3 regions of the Priestia sp. J2 genome follow, and region 2 is predicted to be linked to each of the others. Evidence: riboswitches for the same ligand, from Rfam matches in the RefSeq annotation. Region 2 holds a riboswitch; each other region holds the start of a gene.
The links. Region 2 has a riboswitch for cobalamin ahead of nikA (nickel ABC transporter substrate-binding protein). Riboswitches for the same ligand answer to the same signal wherever they lie in the genome.

Region 1: linked by a shared signal. The riboswitch ahead of LJY09_RS24190 (ribonucleoside-diphosphate reductase subunit alpha) and the one ahead of nikA (nickel ABC transporter substrate-binding protein) in region 2 are both predicted to bind cobalamin.
Region 3: linked by a shared signal. The riboswitch ahead of LJY09_RS09550 (ABC transporter substrate-binding protein) and the one ahead of nikA (nickel ABC transporter substrate-binding protein) in region 2 are both predicted to bind cobalamin.

What each region holds. Positions count from the first base shown of each region.
Region 1 is NZ_CP086208.1:4,675,439-4,678,613, reverse strand. It holds gene menC (o-succinylbenzoate synthase) at 1-828, shown strand, start outside; cobalamin riboswitch at 1,107-1,293, shown strand; gene LJY09_RS24190 (ribonucleoside-diphosphate reductase subunit alpha) at 1,426-3,175, shown strand, end outside.
Region 2 is NZ_CP086208.1:485,554-488,728, reverse strand. It holds gene nikA (nickel ABC transporter substrate-binding protein) at 1-1,194, opposite strand, end outside; cobalamin riboswitch at 1,338-1,528, opposite strand; gene ftsZ (cell division protein FtsZ) at 1,531-2,535, opposite strand; gene LJY09_RS02590 (tautomerase family protein) at 2,895-3,175, opposite strand, start outside.
Region 3 is NZ_CP086208.1:1,904,696-1,907,870, reverse strand. It holds gene LJY09_RS09555 (adenosylcobinamide amidohydrolase) at 1-490, opposite strand, end outside; gene LJY09_RS09550 (ABC transporter substrate-binding protein) at 579-1,538, opposite strand; cobalamin riboswitch at 1,797-1,930, opposite strand; gene LJY09_RS09545 (thioredoxin family protein) at 2,021-2,335, opposite strand; gene LJY09_RS09540 (YpjP family protein) at 2,524-3,126, opposite strand.

The sequences.
Region 1 (3,175 bases), 880 kb from region 2:
CCTCTAAAGCGGAACAACATGGCTAAAGCAGCTTTGGACTGTGCTGTATGGGATTTGTATGCAAAGCGCCAAAATAAGCCCTTAGCTGAAGTAATTGGCGGAATAAGGCCTGCTGTAGAAGCTGGAGTGGTAGTTGGCTTAAATGATATTTCCATCATGAAAGAACAAATAAAGACTTATATGAAAGATGGTTATAAGCGCTTTAAAGTGAAAATTAAGCCAGGCGCTGACTATGAGCTACTGAAACAAATTCGAGATGAATTTCCAAGCATTCCTCTTATGGCTGATGCCAATTCAGCCTATACGTTAAGCGATAGTGATTCATTGAAAAAACTAGATGAATTGAATTTAATGATGATCGAACAGCCGTTAAGTTCGGATGATATCCTTGATCATCGATTATTACAAAAGCAAATGAAGACGCCGATTTGCTTAGATGAAAGTATTGTGAGCTATGAAGATGCACGTCATGCAATCGAACAAAAAAGCTGCAAGATTATCAATGTGAAAATCGGTCGAGTTGGCGGAATGTCTGTAGCAAAAAAAATTCATGATTTATGCGCCCTACACGGTGTAAGGCTTTGGGTTGGCGGAATGTTAGAAGCCGGGATTTCACGAGCTCATAACATCGCCCTTGCCACACTGCCTTCTTTCACGATACCAGGTGACATTTCTGCGTCGTCTCGCTATTGGGAAAAAGATATTATTAAGCCCGAAGTAGAGGTAGAAGCCGGAGTAATAAAGGTGAAGGAAAAACCGGGGATAGGATACGATATTGATAAAAAGTTTATCAAAACAATCACAGCATTTGAAAAAGAATACAAATAATTAAAAACCGTTTTTTATGAAAAACGGTTTTTTTATTGATGTTGGCAATGTTTAGTAGAAAAATAGGACAAATTTTTTAAAAAGAGCACATTGTTCCATCAAGCGTGTCAAAACATGTTATGATGGAGTAGTTTGATGAAAAAAGTCGAAGGATTTTATCGTAAAAAACAAAATTATTTTTGAAAATAGGTTGATAGTTTTCTAAGTTGTCCTATATAATGTGTTTATAACATAACACAATATGTTGTTTGTTAAACAATAATAAAATACTATATTTTGTGTTTTCCAGTGAAAAAGGTGTCTGATAAAAAGACTTAAAAGGGAATTTGGTGAAAATCCAAAGCTGTCCCCGCAACTGTGAATGCTGATGAAATAAGGAGATCCACTGTGAGTAAACATCATGGGAAGGCCTTAAAGTAAAAAGAAGCATAAGTCAGGAGACCTGCCTTTTTTATGTCGTTTTATCTTCTTCGGGAGGTGAGAGGGTAGAGCGAGGATTGAGAAAAGACTTAGTGTCTTCTTCTATCTTCGTTCTATTCGCTCACCGAGGTACGGTGAGCGATTTTTTATTTTGAAGTGAAGAGAGGAGCCATATTTATGGTGAATACATTAAAGCCTACAATTCTACATGAATTAACTGCATATATTGAACGTTTAAAAAAAGAATTTACGCAACTTGATTTTTCTTTGTATGAGGAAAAGGTTATTCAAACTGTTACAGTAAAGGAAAATATGACGGACGAAAAGGTTGCAAACGTACTAATTTTGGCAGCCCTAGAGCGTATTTCAATGGAAGAACCAGATTGGACGTACGTGGCGGCAGACGTCTACTTAAACGAACTATATCGAAAAGCAGCGGACAACCGAGGTTATGATAAAAAAGAGAAGTACGGTTCGTTTTATCAGCTTATTCAAGAACTAACAAAAATCGGCATTTATAATAAACAGCTATTAAAAACATATACAGAAGAAGAAATTAATGAAATTGCTTCAGTCATTATTCCTGAACGCGATCGTTTATTTACATACATTGGATTGCTGACATTAGCAGATCGCTATTTAGCGACATCACATGATAAGCGTGTATACGAATTACCGCAAGAACGTTTTCTTATCATTGCTATGACGCTGATGTCTCAAGAAAAGAAAGAAAATCGAACAGCATTAGTAAAAGAAGCGTACTGGGCGCTTTCTAGTCTATATATGACGGTTGCCACACCAACACTCTCAAACGCAGGAAAGAGCTACGGACAGCTATCTAGCTGCTTTATTGATACGATTGATGACAGCTTACGCGGTATTTATGATAGCAATACAGATTTGGCCACGCTTAGTAAAAATGGAGGCGGAATTGGTGTCTACCTCGGTCATATTAGAAGCCGAGGAAGTGATATAAAAGGTTTTAAAGGCGTATCATCAGGAACAATTCCATGGATGAAACAGCTAAATAATACGGCTGTAAGTGTCGATCAGCTAGGTCAACGACAAGGAGCTATTGCTGTATATTTAGATGTTTGGCATAAAGACATTTTTTCATTCTTAGACGCGCGTTTGAACAATGGTGATGAACGCCAGCGCACGCATGATTTATTCACTGGCGTATGTTTGCCAGATTTGTTTATGGAAAAAGTAGAAGCACGTGAAGACTGGCACTTATTCGATCCTCACGAAGTTCGTACGCTGATGGGCTACTCGTTAGAAGATTTTTATGATGAAGAAGAAGGCAGCGGTTCGTTCCGCACTCGTTACGCTGAGTGTGTAAACAATGAACAGCTTTCAAGAGAAACAGTGCCTGCTATTGAGATCTTCAAGCGCATTATGCTTTCGCAGCTTGAAACCGGAACTCCTTATATGTTCTATCGTGATACGGTTAACCGAGCTAATCAAAACCGACACGCGGGCATGATTTACTGCAGTAACTTATGTACAGAAATCACGCAAAACCAAAGTACAACGGTCGTAACAGAGGAAATTACGGAAGACGGAAAAATTATTATTACAAAGAATCCGGGCGATTTTGTTGTATGTAATCTTTCTTCTATTAACTTAGCGAGAGCCGTAACTGAAGATGTACTTGAACGTTTAATTCCAATTCAAGTACGCATGCTTGATAATGTTATTGAGTTAAATGATTTGCCGGTACTTCAAGCAAAGCTAACGAATCAAAAGTACCGCGCAGTAGGGCTTGGCACATTTGGCTGGAACCATTTGCTTGCCTTAAAGAAAATAGCATGGGAGACAGATGAAGCGGTAGCATATTGCGATGAATTGTATGAACAAATTTCTTACTTAACCGTGCAGGCAAGCATGAACTTAGCTAAAGAAAAAGGCGCATATCCATTATTTA
Region 2 (3,175 bases):
TACATATTCATCGCTATCTTCAACTAGGTGAATCTTAATAGTAATTCCTAACTCTTTGGCATTAGACTGTATAAGCTGAGCAATTAAAGGCAGTTCTGGCAAAGAACTATATGTGACAAGAGAGAGCGATAGTGGCTTTCCATTTTTGATTGCTTTGTCATTTTTGATTTGATAGCCTGCTTTCTCTAAATATTTTTTAGCAGATGTCATACCTCTTTGCTCATTAGCAGTACTATCAGCAAAAGGAAATTGGGGTAAAAATGGACCTCGAGCCGCTGCCGCTTGATTGTTCATGATGCTGCTAACAATTTCTTTTCGGTTCAATAAGGTATCGATAGCTTTTCTTACATTTTCGTCTTTTAATGCGTCATTAGTTTGATTGTAAAGCAATAAATGGGTGCGCACACTAGGTACTCCACTTACTTTAAAAGACGGATCTGTTTGTAAAGTGCCCAAGCTTTCTAAAGGCGGGCGATAAATAATATCGGCTGTTCCAGATTGAAGAGCAGCAACTCGCGCATTAGCATCTTCGTTAAATCCAAAGATCGCACTTTTCAATTTCACTTTTCCACCCCAATAATTTTCATATCTTTCTAATTTTACTTGATTTCCTTGATCAAAAGACAAGACGCGAAATGGACCCGTACCAATGGGCTTCTTAGCTATATTAGAAGCATTAACATCTATAATAGCTGTATTTGGATGCACTAATTCAGAAGGAAATTTAGGCATTGGTTCTTTTAATGTAATTGTCAGCGCATGACTGTTCGCTTTCATTTCTTTAATATTTAAAGCGTTTTTCATCGCATAACTTTGGTCTATCGTTCTTTGAAGAGAAGACTTAACGGCATTTGCATCCAGCGCTTTTCCGTTTTGAAACGTGATGTTCTTTCTTATCATAAATGTCCATGTAAGGCCGTTATCTTTCGTTTCCCACTTTTCAGCAAGCCAAGGCTTTATTTTTAAATCGTCGTTGATTTTAACAAGCGTCTCCCCTACTCCCCCACGAACTGCTGTATAATTATCGTCCGTATGAGGATCAAGCGTTGCAGATGTAAAATTAAATAAAAACGTCACACTTTTATCCGTTTTCTTTCTTTCTTTTATACTTACGCTCTCTTCATTAGGAGCGCAAGCAGTGAGGCAAAGTAACATGAGAAATATCATAGATACAAGTTTTTTATTATTTATCATTCATTTTTCCACCTTCTATTTTAATACACAAAAAAAGCACTTCTAAAAAGAAGTGCTTGCCTTCACAACAAATTCAGATAAACGTATCCCTTGTTTATCGTATTTTTGATTCTGCCAAAACACCTCCCTATCCTCGTAGGTTATTGTGTGCTGCGATTTATGGCAGGTCTCCTGGCTTCAAGTCACTGCCTTATACCGCCTTCCCGTCTCTAAATAGACAGTGGCTTTTTGACATAAGGCTCCTTGTTACAGTGGCGGGACCGCTCCGGATTTTCACCGGATTCCCTTTTAAGGCAATTGAAAAACAATTGCCACCATAAAAGCTGGTTATTTAATTTAGTAGCGTGCTCTTGAAACTCTAGAAGTGGAAGCTGATGGTGAAATATCTTCATCATCAAATCCAGTGGCAATAACGGTTACCATCATTTCGTCCTTTAAATCTTCATTAATCACAGATCCAAAAATCATATTTAAGTCCTGATCAGAAGCGGACGTGACAATATCTGCTGCTTCCTGTACTTCGTAAAGACTCAGGCTGCTGCCGCTCGTAATGTTCAGCAGCACGCCTCTTGCTCCATCAATCGATGCATCTAGCAGCGGACTAGAAATCGCTTTTTTCGCTGCTTCAATTGCTCGATCTGATCCCGAAGCTCGTCCGATACCCATAAGCGCAAATCCTTGATTAGACATAATTGTTTTTACATCAGCAAAGTCAAGGTTAATCAGCCCTGGAACAGCGATTAAATCTGAAATACCTTGAATACCTTGGCGAAGAACATTATCTGCTTCACGGAATGCTTCAAGCATAGGTGTCTTTTTATCAACGATTTCAAGCAAACGGTCGTTTGGAATGACAATAAGGGTATCTACCGATTCATTCATCGCAGTAATACCGCCTACTGCTTGCTTGGTACGTTTATTTCCTTCAAACTTGAAAGGACGAGTAACTACTCCAATTGTTAAAGCATTTAGTTCACGGGCAATTTGGGCAATAACCGGAGCTGCTCCAGTACCAGTGCCTCCCCCCATGCCAGCTGTTACGAATACCATATCTGCGCCTTGCAGTACTTCTTGAATTTGCTCTCTGCTTTCTTCTGCAGCTTCTCTTCCTACTTCTGGATTAGCTCCTGCACCTAATCCTCGCGTTAATGCCGCACCAATCTGCATTTTCACATCTGCTTTAGATAAATTAAGCGCCTGAGCATCCGTATTAACGGCGATAAATTCTACCCCTTGTACACCATGTTCAATCATACGGTTAACGGTGTTATTTCCTCCACCGCCGACTCCAATTACTTTAATTCGCACTAATGGCGATACATCTCCATCAAATCCAAACATTCTAAGTTCCTCCTCAATGATCAAAATTACTTTCTCTTATTATCCGAAAAAACACGTGAAGAACCTTTTACTCCTATGTTTAACGCGTAACTGTTCTTTTGTTTTACAGATTTTATACATTTCTCTTTTAACCTTTAAATCTTTACATCTTTATGTAAAATTATTGTTGTTCCGAAGTTAGTACGCCGAACTCTTTTTTGGTTTTCCCACTCAAAACGGCATATAAGCTTATTGTATCATTCATTTGACAGATGTCTGTATTTAATTTTGAGTAAGATGTGACTAAGAGAATAATATTTTTATAGACAAAATGAGAAAAAGCCCTTAGAAATAAGGGCTTCTCTAGATAATAAACCATTTTATAATTTCCCAGTTAAGAATTGAGCTTCTCCCATACCAAAGCTCCAGTCAGCATTACCGTTTTCAACAATTGAAATCATAATGTCGCTTGGCTGAATTCCGCAGCTTTCTCCCAGCTCTTTTACAATTAATTTGTAAAGAGCTTGTTTTTGCTCTTCTGTTCGCTGTTTGCTCGTCACACTTATAATAACCAAATCCTTGCTTCTCTCAAAGCCAAGACCTGTATCTTCAATAATCATTTCATGAGCAGGATGCTGATGTACAATTTGATAACGATCGC
Region 3 (3,175 bases), 1.4 Mb from region 2:
CTGAGATACTGTCCGTAGATGTTCCCGTAGCAATCGTCTTTGTAGCTGGATCTATGACACCCAGCTGTGACAGCGTTTTTGTTTTGGCTTCTGTAGCGGCAATAAAAAGCTGTAAAAACGCCGCATCCGTAAGCCTGCCTTCCACGAAAAAAAACATATTAATTGTACCGGGAGAGGAATAGAAAGGGACAGCTTCGTCAGCTGTAATATCCACTGCGTTTCCTACTCCAGCCGTTATCACGGAAGCTACTCTTACTCCGTAGCCTTCATAACAGTAAATCGCTCTTTCTTTTAACCAAACCGCTGTCATCAACCCTACGATTTGCTCATGGCGCACATTTTCTTTCATCAAATATTGCTCATACTCTAAAGAAGGAGTATCTGAATAATAGTCTTTATGAACAAATCGATTGTAAAAGGTGTCCGTTTCCGTGATGCCTGTTCCTAAAACGCCTGAGCTGTATGTTTTATAAGAAGTCTCGGTTTTCATGATTAAAAGCTCAGGCCGTTCTTCAATTTTAAGATGTGAAAAGGGACCAATCCCCTTTTCAATTCGAACTGGAATATGGTCCCTCTTTTTATTTATTGTACACCTCAGGGTATACTGCTTTTGCTAAGTCCTCTAAGCCATCTACAATACGAGGTCCTAAGCGGTTGATTTTGTTTTGATCAACCTTTTCGATGTTCCCCTCTTTTACAGCAGTCATGCTGCTCCAAGCGGGACGCTTCATAATCTCATTTTTGTCTGCATCATACGTTGCGATAATAACGTCAGGGTTTAACTTAACAACTTGCTCTTCAGAAAACTTAACCCAACCCTTTTCACTAGCCGCTACGTTATCAGCACCGATCATAGTAAGCATTTCGTTCATGAACGTACCTTTTCCTGTTGTATAAATCTCAGGAGCTCCCGATACCTCTATCCATACTTTTTTACGATCTTCTTTTGAAATCGTTTTTGCTTTTTTCTCAATTGAAGCTACTTTTTCTTTCATGTCTTTAATTGTTTGATTAGCTTCTTTTGTTTTACCCGTTAATTTACCAATTTGCGTAATAGAATCATAAACCGTATCAAACGTTGTTGAATCTTTTACAACAAATACCGGAATACCCGCACTTTCAATTTGTTTAAATACTTCATCTGAAACGCCCATACTTGAAGCGTGTGCCAGCACTAAATCAGGATTTAAAGCAATAACTTTTTCTGCATTAACGTTCATATCTCCCACCTGCGCTTTTTTCTTTACGCTTTTAGGATAATCATCGTTGCTTGTGACACCGACTAATTCTTTTTCAAGGCCAAGGGCATATACAATCTCCGTATTACTTGGCATTAATGAAACAATTTTCTTAGGCTGTTTTTTCAACGTAATTTCTTTATCACGCGCGTCTTTTACCTTCACTGGAAACGCAGCTTGTGACGTTTGTTCTGTATCTTGCTTCGTTTTTTTATCACTGTTGCTTTGGCTGCCTGCACCGCATGCAGCAAGTACGATGACTAACAGCGCAATAATGGAATACGAAAGCCATTTTTTCATCTAAATACTCCCCCTATATATTGTTCATTGTGAATACGAAACCTCCACGTTAAAGAAAAAGCAAATGATCATGCAAAAAGCAGCGCTATCCCGTTTTTTCCGCTTTGACTATGTATACTGCTCGGCAGCAGCTTCAAAATAAAAAAGCTTTACTTTCAATTGAAAGCAAAGCAGGTAACGTCAAGATAAGCAGGAAAAGAATCCGTTCACTATACTTGATATGTATGTTCATTACCCTGCTTCACCCTTCCTCGAAGGTTTCACAGCTAACAATAAGGCAGGTCTCCTGACTTACGCACAAAGCGCTTACAGTGGCGGGACCGCGCTGGTTTTTCACCAGACTTCCCTTTTCACTCAATCTTTAAATTGAGACCTTATTGCTTTACGATTATTCACTTGTCCTAGTATACCCCACTCATCGAAAAATGGAAATAGCCATTCTCACAAAAAAAGCTGCGAGAATGCTCTCGCAGCTTAGGGAATTAAAGAGTTGCTAAAAATTCACGGACCGCTTCAGGCGTTTTAGCATTTGCACTGTGCAGGTGCGCAATTTTTTCACCGTTTTTATATACAAGAAGAGAAGGAATACCCATTACATTGTTTTCAGCAGAAAGTTCTTCAAACTCATCCTTGTCAATTTTAAACCATGCTTTATCTGTATTTTCGTCAACGATTTCATCAATAAACATATCCAAACGTTTGCAATCAGGACACCACGTTGTCGTAAAAATCCCAACGCTTAGTGTTTCATTCTTAATTTGTTCGCGAAATTGTTTTTCTTCCGTAAATTGTTTCATTGTGTTACCTCCAGCGTCTATTCGTTCCTTCCTACAATTCTATAGTAAGAAGTCTGACTTCATTATAAACGATTTTTTTATCGTTGTGCTAATGTTTCAGCTTATTTAGACCATAACGGTTTTAGACGTAAAAAAATGCTAGCTTAAAAAAGCTAACATTTCGAAATTGTAGAATGTTGTGTCTATTATCAGCTGAACCACTTAGGCGGCATGTTTCGGTTCCAATAAATTTTCCCTAAATCATAATGCTTTTGAAAATTATCTGCGGCCGCATGATAGTGAAAATTAAACCAGTATCCATCTTTTGGAGGATTTTCACGCCGTACATGAAACCGTATTAAGTCCTGACCGGTTTCCCGGTCATATACATGGAAAATCTTTTCACCGTAGCCAGCAGCAGGGTGCTCGCTTATCTCGAGATTCTGAATTGACTGTTCAAGTTCAGTGCCAATGTCGGTCAGCACTTCTTCAATTTTAGGTAACACTGCTTGACGAAATTCATCTTCAATGACAGGACCAATTTTTGTTCCGAATTTTTCCACTGACTGTTTTTCAGCTGATTCCATTGCATACGTAACAAATGATGAAACGTCTTCATATTTTGGTTCTTCATATGGCAAATGAATATCTTCTATAACAGCTGTGACAGGAGTTGTTTCTCTTACATACCCTGCTTTATGTTGCTTGTCCGCTTTTGCATCATCAACGTATAAATATTCTGGTGGAGTGACAAGCCCAAATGTAAATACTGTAATAAATACAATTAGCATTCTTTTTATCCATCTAGGCATTCGTATCTTTCCTTTCTCATCTTTTCCCATATGGTCTTTTCATATTGTA